3 regions of the Dysgonomonas sp. UBA7630 genome follow, and region 2 is predicted to be linked to each of the others. Evidence: riboswitches for the same ligand, from Rfam matches in the RefSeq annotation. Region 2 holds a riboswitch; each other region holds the start of a gene.

Region 1 (4,251 bases), on a different contig from region 2:
GTTTCCGATTCGGCATAGTTATTAGCATATAGCATATAGTCAATCGTATACCCTCTCGATATAACCTCATAAGTAGATATCGGAATCGTTACTCGTGCATTTATTCTATCGGGGTTAGTGTAGATACCTCTATCCAGCTGCGCAAAAGCATAAGCAGGATCTAAGTCATCGGTACGGACAAAGGCTCCTATTTCAGTACCATATCCTTTTATCTGTCCGTCTGCTTCAAATTGCAAATATCCCATATCATCGAATATTACACGCATGTGACGTATATATTTTTCGTTGAGCGTGCGGAAAGCTTCAAGACTTTCAGATTTACCGGCTCCACTATCACCCATTATGATAATATTTGCTTCTTTACCATTCTTCAGAGCAATATTTACCATAGCCCCATGAATAGGCAGATTGCCTCTTTCCATTTGCTTGATATTATGCAGCGTAAGAAGCATCTTCTTCATATAGCCAAAATAGTCGATATCATCGCAATAATTAGCATAACCAATCAATATATCATTCTTCTTATCCTTATGATAGAAAGTACGTTTTTCTTCATAGCCGTCAGGGTATCCAAATACGTAAATCAAATCAGGTTTCTTTCCTACATAATCATTGCCTTTAGCCAACTCAAACAAGTTAGCAAGACCTAAACCATGACACATAAAATCTTTATGGAAATAGACAAAAGCTAATAAGTTACCAACTTTTGCAGGATACAGAAACCACTCATCCTCATTCAGAATCAAATTAGCCAAAGGATTTGTTTGATGTTCCTGAAAAATACCATCTCTTGTATTCTTCTTTGTATATGAAATATAAGGAGGATTAATAACTACTGTTCCTATAAATGGTATAGATGCAAGCCCCTTATACTCTATCGGGCAATTCCATTGCATATCGTTAAGCATCAAGCCCGCATTCGCCCCTGCGATAGTCTGACGGTATACGCTATGACTGTATCCCATTACAGTTTCTTCTGTACGTCTGTAGATAGATAGAATCAACTCATTAAGAAGTTGGTTTGCTTGCACAAAGCGCACATTTTGAAGACCATCACCCATGCGATTGTTATGAACAACAGTAACCCTTTCCAGCCTTCTCCAATAGTTATAGAGCATTTCTATAAGTTCTATAAACAAGCCTTTATCCTTAAAGAATGGAGCAAATTTATTATTTACTACCAAAAGCTCATCTATTTCACATACAGTCAAAAGCTTCATAACCTCTATCAAAGACAAGGTGAGCTCTTCATCAGTTTTGAAATCTTTAATAAAATAATCGTAAATAATCTGGTTATCTTTCTTTATTCTGAAAATAAAGGATTCAACCACCCGATGAAACGCGTAACTACTTAAAATTTTCTGCCTGTTATCACAATACTTCAAAGAGAAATTGATGATAGCACGACCCCTGTTTAATGTAAATTCTTGCAGCATCTTTGTTATTAATTAGTTAATATATTAGTATCAAAATATTTTTATCCCTAAATCTTTTATCTTCTTTATTTTCTTTACACTCTTTTTCCGAAACAATAATGCGGCAATACATATACCGATTGCCAGACAAAAGAGTAAAGAAGATGTCAATATAAAATTGTAAACCGTGTCGTGTAATAAGAATGCTGTTTTTGCACCCGTCGTTCCCTCTTCGTATATTCTTATACATCCCAGCATCGTCTTGTAGGCATACAAACCCGGTATCATCGTTATACAAGCCGGCAATGTAAATACAACCGGAGGAGTATGTATTTTATGAGCACAATAGATACCCAAAAGCCCTATCACAACAGTCCCACTCAACGTAGCGGAGATCAAGCCAAAACCAAAATACAACAACGTAAAGCGAATAGCATGCCCCAGCCCTCCCAGCAAACCGGCAACCAACAATCCCTTCTTTGGCGTTTCGAACAATAGTGCAAAACCTATAGCAACAAAAAAACTAAGAAGAGCGTCTTTCAATATATCTATTAGCATAATCAAAAGTTATTTATTCCTATTATTGTCATACTAATAAACATACCTACAGCGATACATAAGAGAATAAATCCACCGAATGCTCCACGGGCAATACCTGTAGGGATATACCCTTCAAGCAAATCGATTATACTATTTATCAGAGGAACTCCCGGAATAAGGAATAATACAGAAGTAGCAATAGATGTTTGAGGCAAATAACCAAATCCCGACAAGATATTCAATCCTGATATGGTTGTTGTCACAAACGCTGAACAGATTACAATAACCATCAGGTTAAACTTTCTTTTAATCATCTCCTGACGCACCGCAAGCCCCACGAATGAGGCTACAAAAGCAAAAGCCCCATCTATTAAATTCCCCCCGGCAAGCAGACATAACGATCCGCAAGCTATTCCAATAAACAGACGAACAAGCCAAACAGAATAACGAGAGGTATCTTTCAATCTTTTTATACGCTGGTGCAACTCCTGCAAAGAAATCCGATCTTCGGCAAGTTCCCATGTCAGCAAACTGGTATTGGTGAGTATTCCAAAGTGTACCCCATGATGTATTATCTTTTTATTGGCTGTTACTATGTTTTCCTCATTATCCATATTGGTTACTGATACCGATACAGCAGTAAATGATATCAGCATTTCTACTTTATAGTTTGTCTTCTGTGCTATACGTTGTACATTCCTATTAATTCTTTCACAGTGGGCTCCCGATTCAAGCAAGAGGGTACTGACCTCCAATATGATGTCTACAAATTCCTTCAACGACAACTCTTTGTCTGAACGTGTGTCTGTGTCTTCTACATCTGCACATCGATCATCAACATGCGAATAATCAAGAACGTTTGCGCGCATTTCTTTCTAAACTTTTTACGATTAAACATAAATGTAAAAAGCTCTTTTGAACTTCTCAATGCTGCAATAAGAACACACCTGGATAATAACATCTCCTCCGACAAGAGGGATGAATGAAATTATTAGACATAACACTTTTATCGCGAAGCATTGTCAATCCGATTTAAGGCAGGTATCCTGGCTTTCACCATTTCTATTTTCCTTCCCATCTCTGCACGAAACAGTGGATTTTAAATAGAAACTTTCGCGGTGACTACAGTTGCGCGACAGCTCAGGACTTTCACCTGATTCCCTATTCTCCTCAATATCTGAGGCACCTTAGCGGTTGAAGAATAATGATAAAGAACTTTCGGGAGGCAAAGGTATAGGAAAAAATAATAAATAGCACATCTTTTTTATTTTTTCCTATACAAAAAGATATAAAAGAAAACAAAAAGAGAAGAGTCTCAATCAATAAGCATTTTCACATTAAATGTTTATTTTTATGCTTAAAAACATATAACTTTGTCACAGGTTTTGGTGTCATTTACTATATCCATAGAAAATGATGAAAAGGGAATCAGGTGAAAATCCTGGACAGACCCGCTGCTGTAAGCTCCTCCAAAGACTTTGAACAATACTCTATCCACTGTTCTTACACTGAATGGGAAGGATGCTCAAAGATAAAGTAAGTCAGAAGACCTGCCAAGACCATATAGTTTGAAGCTTTCGAGGAATAAAGCTGAAGATTTAGGATGGGACCTTTTTCATAAAGGGAAAAGCCTCCTCTATTTTATTTTTATTCTGTTACATTTATTTAAATACGTCTGTATTTATTTCTTATTCTATTCCACGTAAGCTCTGAAAATTGAGTACTTAGAAATTTATTTTATAACTAAATGGAAGCATATAAAAACTTTAAAGGCACACGGTGGCAAGAGGAAATCAATGTAAATGATTTTATACTCCAAAACTATAAAGAATACACAGGGGACGAATCTTTTCTACAAAACCCTACTGAGGCAACAATCAAGCTTTGGGAAAAGTTAAGCACAATGTTTATTGAAGAAAAAGAGAAAGGCATATATGATGCCGAGACTCGAATACCTTCTCAAATTGATGCTTATGGACCCGGATATATAGACCAAGAGCTGGAAAAAATTGTAGGAGTTCAAACAGACAAACCGCTAAAAAGAGCAATATTCCCTAACGGAGGTCTCCGTATGGTGAAACAGAGTTTGGCCGAATATGGTTATAAACTCGACAAAGGAACAGAAGAAATATTCTCAAAATACAGACGCACACACAACGAAGGAGTATTCGCAGCTTATACCGACAGCATCCGCAGAGCCAGAAGTAACGGATTGTTAACCGGCCTACCCGATGCTTACGGACGTGGACGTATTATCGGCGATTATCGCAGAGTAGCTCTTTACGGTGTAGATCGA
Region 2 (4,251 bases):
TCGGTTACCCATTTTGTCAAAGCAGAACAACGTTCCCGGACTAATATAATCTTTAGCGTCAGTCACATATATGTCTTTGGTTTCGGGATGAATAGCTAAACCATACGGTATTACGATTTGCTTTTCAGTTCCATCTTTAATGAAGTTCCGAGATACAACTGTTTGGCTTTTGGTATTTACAATAGCATAAGTAATTGTGTTTTTTTGAGTTATATGACTCCATTCTACACTATACATATAAATAGAATCGCCCATCGCGGTCATATTAGAGCATGGTAAGTTTAAAGTTTTGCTTACCATATCGTTTTTCCCGATGATATATGTATTTGATGCCGTAGATTTATAATCGCCTCGCGAGCTTACATAGATATTATTATCACTATCCAATTCCAACCGATGTAAATTAATCCCTACTGTTATCTTCTTTATTTCTTCGAACTTACCTAAATCAATAACAGACACTGTATTATCGTAATTCGGAACTCGGTAACCTCCCGAGTTAGCGACATACAATTTATTATCTCTTATCACCATTTCTTCGGGTTGATAGCCTACAGAAACCCGTCCAACTTCCTTAAAGTTGGTAGTGTCTATCTTTACGATACAACCTAGTGGGGTATCCGGTTCTATCTTAACAGGTCCATTGTAAGAACTTATATACGCATAACCTTTGTCGAAAACGATGTAACGGCAGTTGGGTATAGTGAGAGAACCTATATGGCGTGCGGTATTTACATCCAACACCTCCACATAACCTGAAACATTGATTACGGCATATAGTTTATTCCCATAAATCTGGATATCGTTACCTACATCTCCCAGTTCATGGGCAATGTTAGGATTCAGATAAGGATAAATATTTTGACAATATTTACCGGTTTTACGATCGAAGTAATCAATGGAAGATTTATTACTTCCCATATTGGCTTCATTCAACAGATAAAATCCTTTTATATTACCTTCTTCTCCTTCTACAACAGTTGTTTCATCAACAGGAGCTACCGGTGTTATTGTGGGAGGAATCAGTTCCTCTTCATCTCCTCTACATGAAGAGAGAAGTGTTAATCCTACAATTAGAATTAGAAATCCTAATTTGAATAATCTTCTTTTCATAATTTTCTTAAATAGTTATATTGAGTATAAATTTGAAATTTGTTCCTGGCATAGGGTAATTCAAGACTACATCGTAAGCCTGATTAAATAGATTATTAATTTCCATGGTAGCTTTGTATTTATTTTTCCTCCACACAAAAGACTTACCGATAGCCATATCGTGAGTGTACCAAGGCTCAAGTCTATTACGGGGAATATTGGCACTACCTGTATACCTAGTAGCTGTATAAATAAAACTGTATGATAAATTCCATGATTTATAATTGACGCCTAATATGGCCGATGCACTGTGGATCGGAATATATGCTATTTGTCCTTTATAGGTAATGGTATCACTCTCTACTACCATTGGAGTATAGTCCTGTGCCTTTTGGTAAGTATAATTTATCCGAGTATCTAAAGTTAGATCTTTTCCTATCTTGTTAGTAGATGTTAAAGCAATATCTACTCCTTTTATCTTTACAAGACCAATATTTTTCATTGTCCAACGAAAATTTACACCGCCCGGGATAGCTAATAATTTGTCTGTAACTTCGTTGTAATAGGCATCGACTTGTCCTTCTAGAAAAAATGATGAATTTATATTTTTTGAATATACGAACCCTAAATTATATTGTTTGGTAAATTCGGGTTTGAGGTAAGAAGACAATGTCCCCATATATGCCATATGCATCTCGGTGAAGGTCGGCATTCGAAATATATTTTTATAAAAGACTCTTAAAAACAGGTCCTCTCTACTCCATGGTTGCCATGAGGCCATCAAGGAGGGTGTGATTTTATTCCAATCACGTTGAATGTCTTTTTTATCTTCTTTGGTAGATTCATGAACAAAAGTACCGAGTAAACTACCCTGTATTTTTACTCTATCCAGATCGAGAGAAGTCGCTACAGCTACCCAAGTAGAATAACGTTGCGGATAGATAAATTCCACCAAATTGGCATTCATTTTATTCCACTGAAAGTCGGCAGAAATGTTAGCTGTCCACGAAGGGAGGATATTAAATAGATTGGCTGAAGAAATATAAACATCATGGAGCATATATTTATTTTTCAACTTTTGAATTAAAGTATCAGATTCATAATACAAATAATCGTACGCATATTTCCCTGATATCTTTGTTGCATAAACGTCTGAAAATCTCTTATTCAAAGCTGATTGAACAAAGAAATTCCGATCCTTTTGTCTATCTTCGTGCTTAAATCTTCCGGGTTCTTCTTTCACAATCGCTCCAGGGTATCCCCGTTCTGAAGTATAGAAATAAATACGACTTTTCCAATCACCTCCTTTTAACTTTCCGAAGAAGGCTTGCTCAATTCTAAATATCTGAATGTCTCCATTCTTTCGAACAGCGGTAGTATCGTATCCCCCTCTATTGTCAACAGTATTTTGAACTTTGTATCGAAACTTATATTTACCTGTCGAGTTAGTGTAATCAATATTAAACGATGAATTTAATTTCTCAGATAGCTTTTGTTCCCAATACAAAGAAGGATTAATCAGTCCGAATGCTCCTGTTTTGAAAGTAAATTTCAGATTATATTTTTTGTTGCATCCAAACTGAGGAGTTTTAGCTTCTATGTAGATAGAACTTGCAGAACTGTAATCTTTTGCCGGCTGAAAAATGGAACTTTTTTGTCCGTTATGTAAAGAGATAGCTTGAATATTATCAAGTGAATATCGTCCAAGGTCTACAACTCCATTCTGAGGATTCGCTATTTCAATCCCATCATAGAATACACCTACATGCTGGCTACCCATACTACGTACATTTACAGTCTTAAGACCACCAATACCACCATAGTCTTTCAATTGTACACCCGAAAAATAACGCAAAGCATCAGCTACAGAATGGGCACTTAAATTTTGTAATAATTCTCCCGATAGTACTTGTACAGGGATAACATCTACTCTAGTTTTACGAGCCGAGACTACTATCTCATTTAGATGTTGTATACTATCTAGTTTACTTTGCGCGAAGCCCGTTATGGAACAACAGTATATAAAAGAAAACATTAACCCAACTCGGTTAAACCCACATAATGACAACATCTAAGCCACCTGATTAAAGGATTATCAAATAACTTAACAGGAAAATATAAACGATTAAATTAAAAAGAGCAACCATAATAATGATGGTCAGAATTCTGCTTTTCATCTTCTTCAGCTTTATTTCCCGAAAGCCTTAAATTATAATAATCTTGGCAGGTCTTCTGACTTACTCCATCTTTGAATCGTCCTTCCCATTCATTGTTGAACAGTGGCTTGAGTATTGTTCAAAGATTTTAGTAGAGCTTACAGCAGCGGGTCTGTTCAGGATTTACACCTGATTCCCTTTTCATCACTTTTCCGTAAGTTATTGGAATTATGACACCAAAATCGAAAACAAAGGTATGTTTAAATATTTAAAAAAGAAAACTTATTATAAAGATTATTAAAACAAGGAGAGCTTTTGTTCCACTCTTAGCTTTTTGAGGGTTGTTTCAGCTTTTTAGTTTGTATGAACATAAAATGTAATTATTTTCGACTATTTTTTCTGATAGAGTATAACAATTATTTAATCCTATGAAAATATAATTATTATGAATTATATGATCAAAATAGTTTTTCTCTATCGAGTTTAGGCTAAATAACGTTCAAAGAAAAATATTGCGATACATAAAAAATATTAGGCAAAATCGATTGTTTAAAAAATGTATACTATAGATTTAACTTATTATATTCTGCGAAGCTAGACACTTTAGGATATTTCAACGTGTCATTTAAAACCTTGTTTATAGTCGGATAAATCTTTGTCTTTTTATATTAGTCTGCTGCCTCCAACTTTACAACCAACCTGATTATAATATTGAGTTAATACTGAAGATATGAACTGAAAGTTATCGAGCGAAATCAATATGCTTGGTTATTCCTTGACTGTAATAATCTGTCAAGATTAATTACCCCCAATTATTTAGGAACGGTACAAAAAAAATATACATATTATAATTATAAAATAATACTTTCTCATATAGATAAGCATGTTTTATTTGTTCCAAGATTACCACAAATATATTATCACTTCCTTCTTTTTGATTTAACAAAGAACGAGTATCACTTAAATATAGGATCTACTCTATAATTTGAACCAAATATTTGTT
Region 3 (4,251 bases), on a different contig from region 2:
GCTTCTTCGAAAGGTAAGTATGATACACTTATAGATGGCGTTATCTTTTTCTTATCTTCAGGTGACTCTCCCGTTTGAAGACTTTCATCAACATAAGTAGCCAAAAGGCTTCCGGTTACGGTTAGATATTTATTAGTAAATTGAGCAGCCAAAGCTGTGAGTGATGAAATTCTCTTCGGCTTGTCTACATCTTCAAAATTACTGTTCAATCTATTCTGAAATATATCTTCAAATAAACTTATAGATAGATATTTAAGAGGTTTGCATATCATACCTGCTGATGCATAGTATTCATACTGAGTGATGCGGTCTTCTTGTTTGTTTTCTGCTGTATTATTGGTTATTGACAGATATTTATAATGGTTGCGGCTAAATTTTAATTGTCCTTTTATACTTATTTTATCATTAACTTTATTTTTGTAATATAGCTGGGAGAACAAATCCTTGTTCCAGACTCTTTCTTCATTGTCGTCTCTGTAGAAAATTACAGAACCCGGCAAACCTCTCTCCGAATCATAATAATTTACCTTAAATTTCAGCTCGCCAGCTTTACCCATACTCCCATAAAGGTTTAATTCTGTACGCCAGATATTGACATCCGAATTTCTACGCTTACGTTCTTCTGTCTGGTCGGCATTCTTAAATGTAAATTTATATCTTCCGTCTGCTCTTTCCCATCCTGTATTTAACGAAAGAGAGAATTTCTTATTCAGTCGGTGTGCATAATAGACAGTAGGATTGAAAAGCCCATAAGAACCAGCTTTAACTTGTATATTTCCATTATATGATTTATTCTTAAAGGCAGGGTTTGATGTTATTACCTCTAATAAGCCGGCTGATGCATATGATCGTGCAGATTGGAATATATCGTCAGATTGACCAATGGAGAGACTTATCATGGAAACATTTTCCAACGAAAAACGGCTGATATCAATCTGTCCGGATTGAACATTACTCATCGTAACACCATCATAACTAACTGCAGTATGTTGTGCCCCCATCCCCCTTATTGAGACAGTCTTCATACCTCCAATACCTCCATAATCTTTTACTGTAACTCCCGAAAAACGACGTACAGCATCAGACACGGACAGTATTCCTATTCGTTCAATCTCTGTATTATCAATCACTTGAAGTGGAGTTGTAGATCGTGAGACAGAAGGTTTGATCTGTGCAGAAATTTCTATCTCTGACAGTTTCTTTGCATTGAGACTATCATTAATCTGAGCCTGTACATGCATACAGCCTACTACAAATAAAAATATAAGGGAGAATAAAAAAGTCCTCATCTTCACAAATTATTCAATAAAATGCTTTCGATAAGAACAAAGAAAAGACTATATAATCTTAACACTGTTTCTTAAGCTCTATTCCTCGAAAGCTGTCCGAACTATTACTTTGCAGGTCTTCTGACTTACTCCAACTTGTACAGCCTTCCCATTTTGAATAACAGTGGCTATGTTGCACAAGCTTTACAGAGCTTACAGCAGCGGGTCTGTTCAGGATTTTCACCTGATTCCCTTTTAATTCGTTAACAAACGAAACAAAGTGCTGCAAAGGTAAGGATAAATTATATTGAAAGACAAAATATAAATGTTAATTCCACTAGCATGCTTCATGCGAAAGATATTATCCTGTGTTTTATGCCTCTATGCATTAAAATTCTCCAACCTTAAGCAGCCATGATTTAAATTAATATTTGTAAATCGACATCTAATGTTGTGTTTATCTTAAAAGAAAAACGCTTACCTTTGTTTCATATTCATATATAAATGAAATGAGGAATACAACCAGAGATAAAGTATTGCAGGAAATAAAAGTTGATCAACCGGCTCAATTGCTAGATTTCCTTGTCCAAAAAGAAGTACGTAAAAGCCGCAACGCAGTGAAATCGCTTCTTGCACATAAACAAATCAAAGTAAACGGAAAGCTTATCACCCAATTCGATTTCGAACTGAAGGCAAAAGATAAGGTCTCTGTTATGAAATACGATCAGTCTCGAAAAGAAAAGAGATTGAAGGGATTAAAGATTGTATTTGAAGACGACGACTTACTCGTCATCGAAAAAGAAGCAGGATTTCTATCTGTAGCTACAGATAAGGAAAAGTCACGCACTGTATATAACTCTCTGAATGAATACGTAAAGAAAAAAGATAAAAAAGCACGTGTTTATGTTCTGCATCGCCTCGACAGAGAAGTTTCGGGACTTATGATCTTTGCGAAAGACATGGAGCTCCAGGATATTTTCCAGAAAAACTGGGACAACCTTGTACCTAAGTATTCATACATGGCAATTGTAGAAGGACGTCCGAACCCTAAAAATGGAACTGTAACATCGTGGCTTACCGAGAACAAGAACTTTGTAATGATGTCATCTCTTATCGATAACGGAGGACTGAAATCTGTTACTCATTACAAGACACAAAAATCGAAAGGTGGCTATTCATTATTGGATTTTGACCTTGAAACACGACGCAAAAATCAAGTAAGAGTACACATGCAACAGATCGGACATCCGATTGTTGGCGATAAGAAATATGGTGCTTCAAATAATCCGATCAAAAGAATTGCCCTTCATGCCGGGGGACTAATTTTGAAACATCCAAGAACAGGGGAATTGCTTGAATTTAAAGCCGGCATCCCTAAAGCAATGCAAATACTAATATCCGAAACACAAAAAGAAAGAAAGGATAAGCCCGAAAAAGAGGAATCAATTTAATACATTTTAGGTATGAATGAAGATATTAAGCAGATAGGTCAGCGTCTGAAAGGCCTCCGTGAGGCTTTGGATATGACGACCGAAGAGTTCGCTTCATCATGTGGTATCGATCCTGTGGTATACCTCGAATATGAAGAAGGGAGAAAAGATTTGACTATCAGTACACTGAAAAACATTGCTTCGAAACATAATATAGATGTTTCTGTACTGATGTTTGCCGACGAACCTCGCATGAGCAGCTATTTTTTGACGCGCAAGGGAAAAGGTTTAGCTGTGAAGCGTGTTTCAGATTACAGCTATCAGACGCTAGCCGGTGGATTTAACAATCGAAAGGCTGATGTGTTTGAAGTCACAGTAGAACCCAAGCAAGATAGTGTAAGGATACATCATAGCACACATACCGGGCAAGAGTTTAACCTTATCCTTGAAGGACGGATGCTTTTACAAATAAATGGGAAAGATTTGATATTGGAAGAAGGTGATAGTATCTACTTCGATTCAAGCCTACCCCATGGAATGAAAGCTTTGGACGGAAAGCGAGTGAAGTTTATTGCTGTTGTGCTGTAAGCTGGTATTTTCATTTACTAAAAGATTAATCACCATTATATAATGTTGGAAAAATTTGTAAAACAAATTCATTTTACTTCAACTGAAGATTTTGCAAAGCATTATCACGTTGAGATTCCTGATAATTTTAATTTTGGATATGATGTAGTTGATGAATGGGCACGAATAAACCCTACCAAAAGAGCTATTTGTTGGGGAAATGACCAGGGAGAACACATCGATTTCACATTTGCAGACATCAAAGAACAGAGCGACCGTACAGCTGCTTATTTTCAGTCGTTAGGCATAGGACATGGAGATATGGTAATGCTTATCATGAAACGACGCTACGAATTTTGGTTTGCTGTTATAGCTCTGCACAAGATAGGCGCTGTTGCGATTCCGGCGACTCATCTATTAACAAAAAAAGACATCGTTTATCGCAATAATGCGGCAAGTATAAAAGCAATCCTGAGTGTAAATGACGAAACTGTCATAAGTCACATAAATGAAGCAATGGCGGAGTCGCCAACAGTGAAGTGCCTTATTGCATGCGGGGAAAATATACCTTCGGGATGGAACGATTTCCATAAAGGAATAAAAGAAGCGAAGCCTTTTGTACGTCCCGATCATGTAAATACCAATGATGATATTTCTCTGCTGTATTTTACTTCAGGTACAACAGGAGAACCGAAAATGGTAATTCACAATTTTGCTTACCCTTTAGGGCATATTGTAACAGCTAAATATTGGCACAACCTGCACGAAAACAGCCTGCATCTTACAGTTGCCGATACGGGATGGGCAAAAGCCGTCTGGGGAAAACTATACGGACAGTGGATAGCCGGTGCGGCTGTAATGGTATTTGATCATGAAAAATTTACACCTCAATTGGTATTACACCTTATAGAGAAACATAAAATCACTTCTTTTTGCGCACCTCCGACAGTATTCCGCTTTATGATTCGCGAAGACCTGTCTCACTA

Evidence for each region. Region 2 has a riboswitch for cobalamin ahead of B3P17_RS03920 (TonB-dependent receptor). Riboswitches for the same ligand answer to the same signal wherever they lie in the genome.
Region 1: another riboswitch for cobalamin. It lies ahead of B3P17_RS00335 (threonine/serine ThrE exporter family protein); the one in region 2 lies ahead of B3P17_RS03920 (TonB-dependent receptor).
Region 3: another riboswitch for cobalamin. It lies ahead of B3P17_RS10310 (TonB-dependent receptor plug domain-containing protein); the one in region 2 lies ahead of B3P17_RS03920 (TonB-dependent receptor).

The regions. Positions count from the first base shown of each region.
Region 1 is NZ_DLIY01000001.1:81,279-85,529, reverse strand. It holds partial or broken gene B3P17_RS15835 (phosphoenolpyruvate carboxykinase) at 1-1,436, opposite strand, end outside; gene B3P17_RS00340 (threonine/serine exporter family protein) at 1,467-1,973, opposite strand; gene B3P17_RS00335 (threonine/serine ThrE exporter family protein) at 1,976-2,824, opposite strand; cobalamin riboswitch at 2,975-3,158, opposite strand; cobalamin riboswitch at 3,325-3,527, shown strand; gene pflB (formate C-acetyltransferase) at 3,703-4,251, shown strand, end outside.
Region 2 is NZ_DLIY01000011.1:112,178-116,428, reverse strand. It holds gene B3P17_RS03925 (YncE family protein) at 1-1,113, opposite strand, end outside; gene B3P17_RS03920 (TonB-dependent receptor) at 1,121-3,127, opposite strand; cobalamin riboswitch at 3,298-3,504, opposite strand.
Region 3 is NZ_DLIY01000023.1:96,029-100,279, forward strand. It holds gene B3P17_RS10310 (TonB-dependent receptor plug domain-containing protein) at 1-1,289, opposite strand, end outside; cobalamin riboswitch at 1,383-1,564, opposite strand; gene B3P17_RS10315 (RluA family pseudouridine synthase) at 1,778-2,719, shown strand; gene B3P17_RS10320 (helix-turn-helix domain-containing protein) at 2,732-3,286, shown strand; gene B3P17_RS10325 (AMP-binding protein) at 3,329-4,251, shown strand, end outside.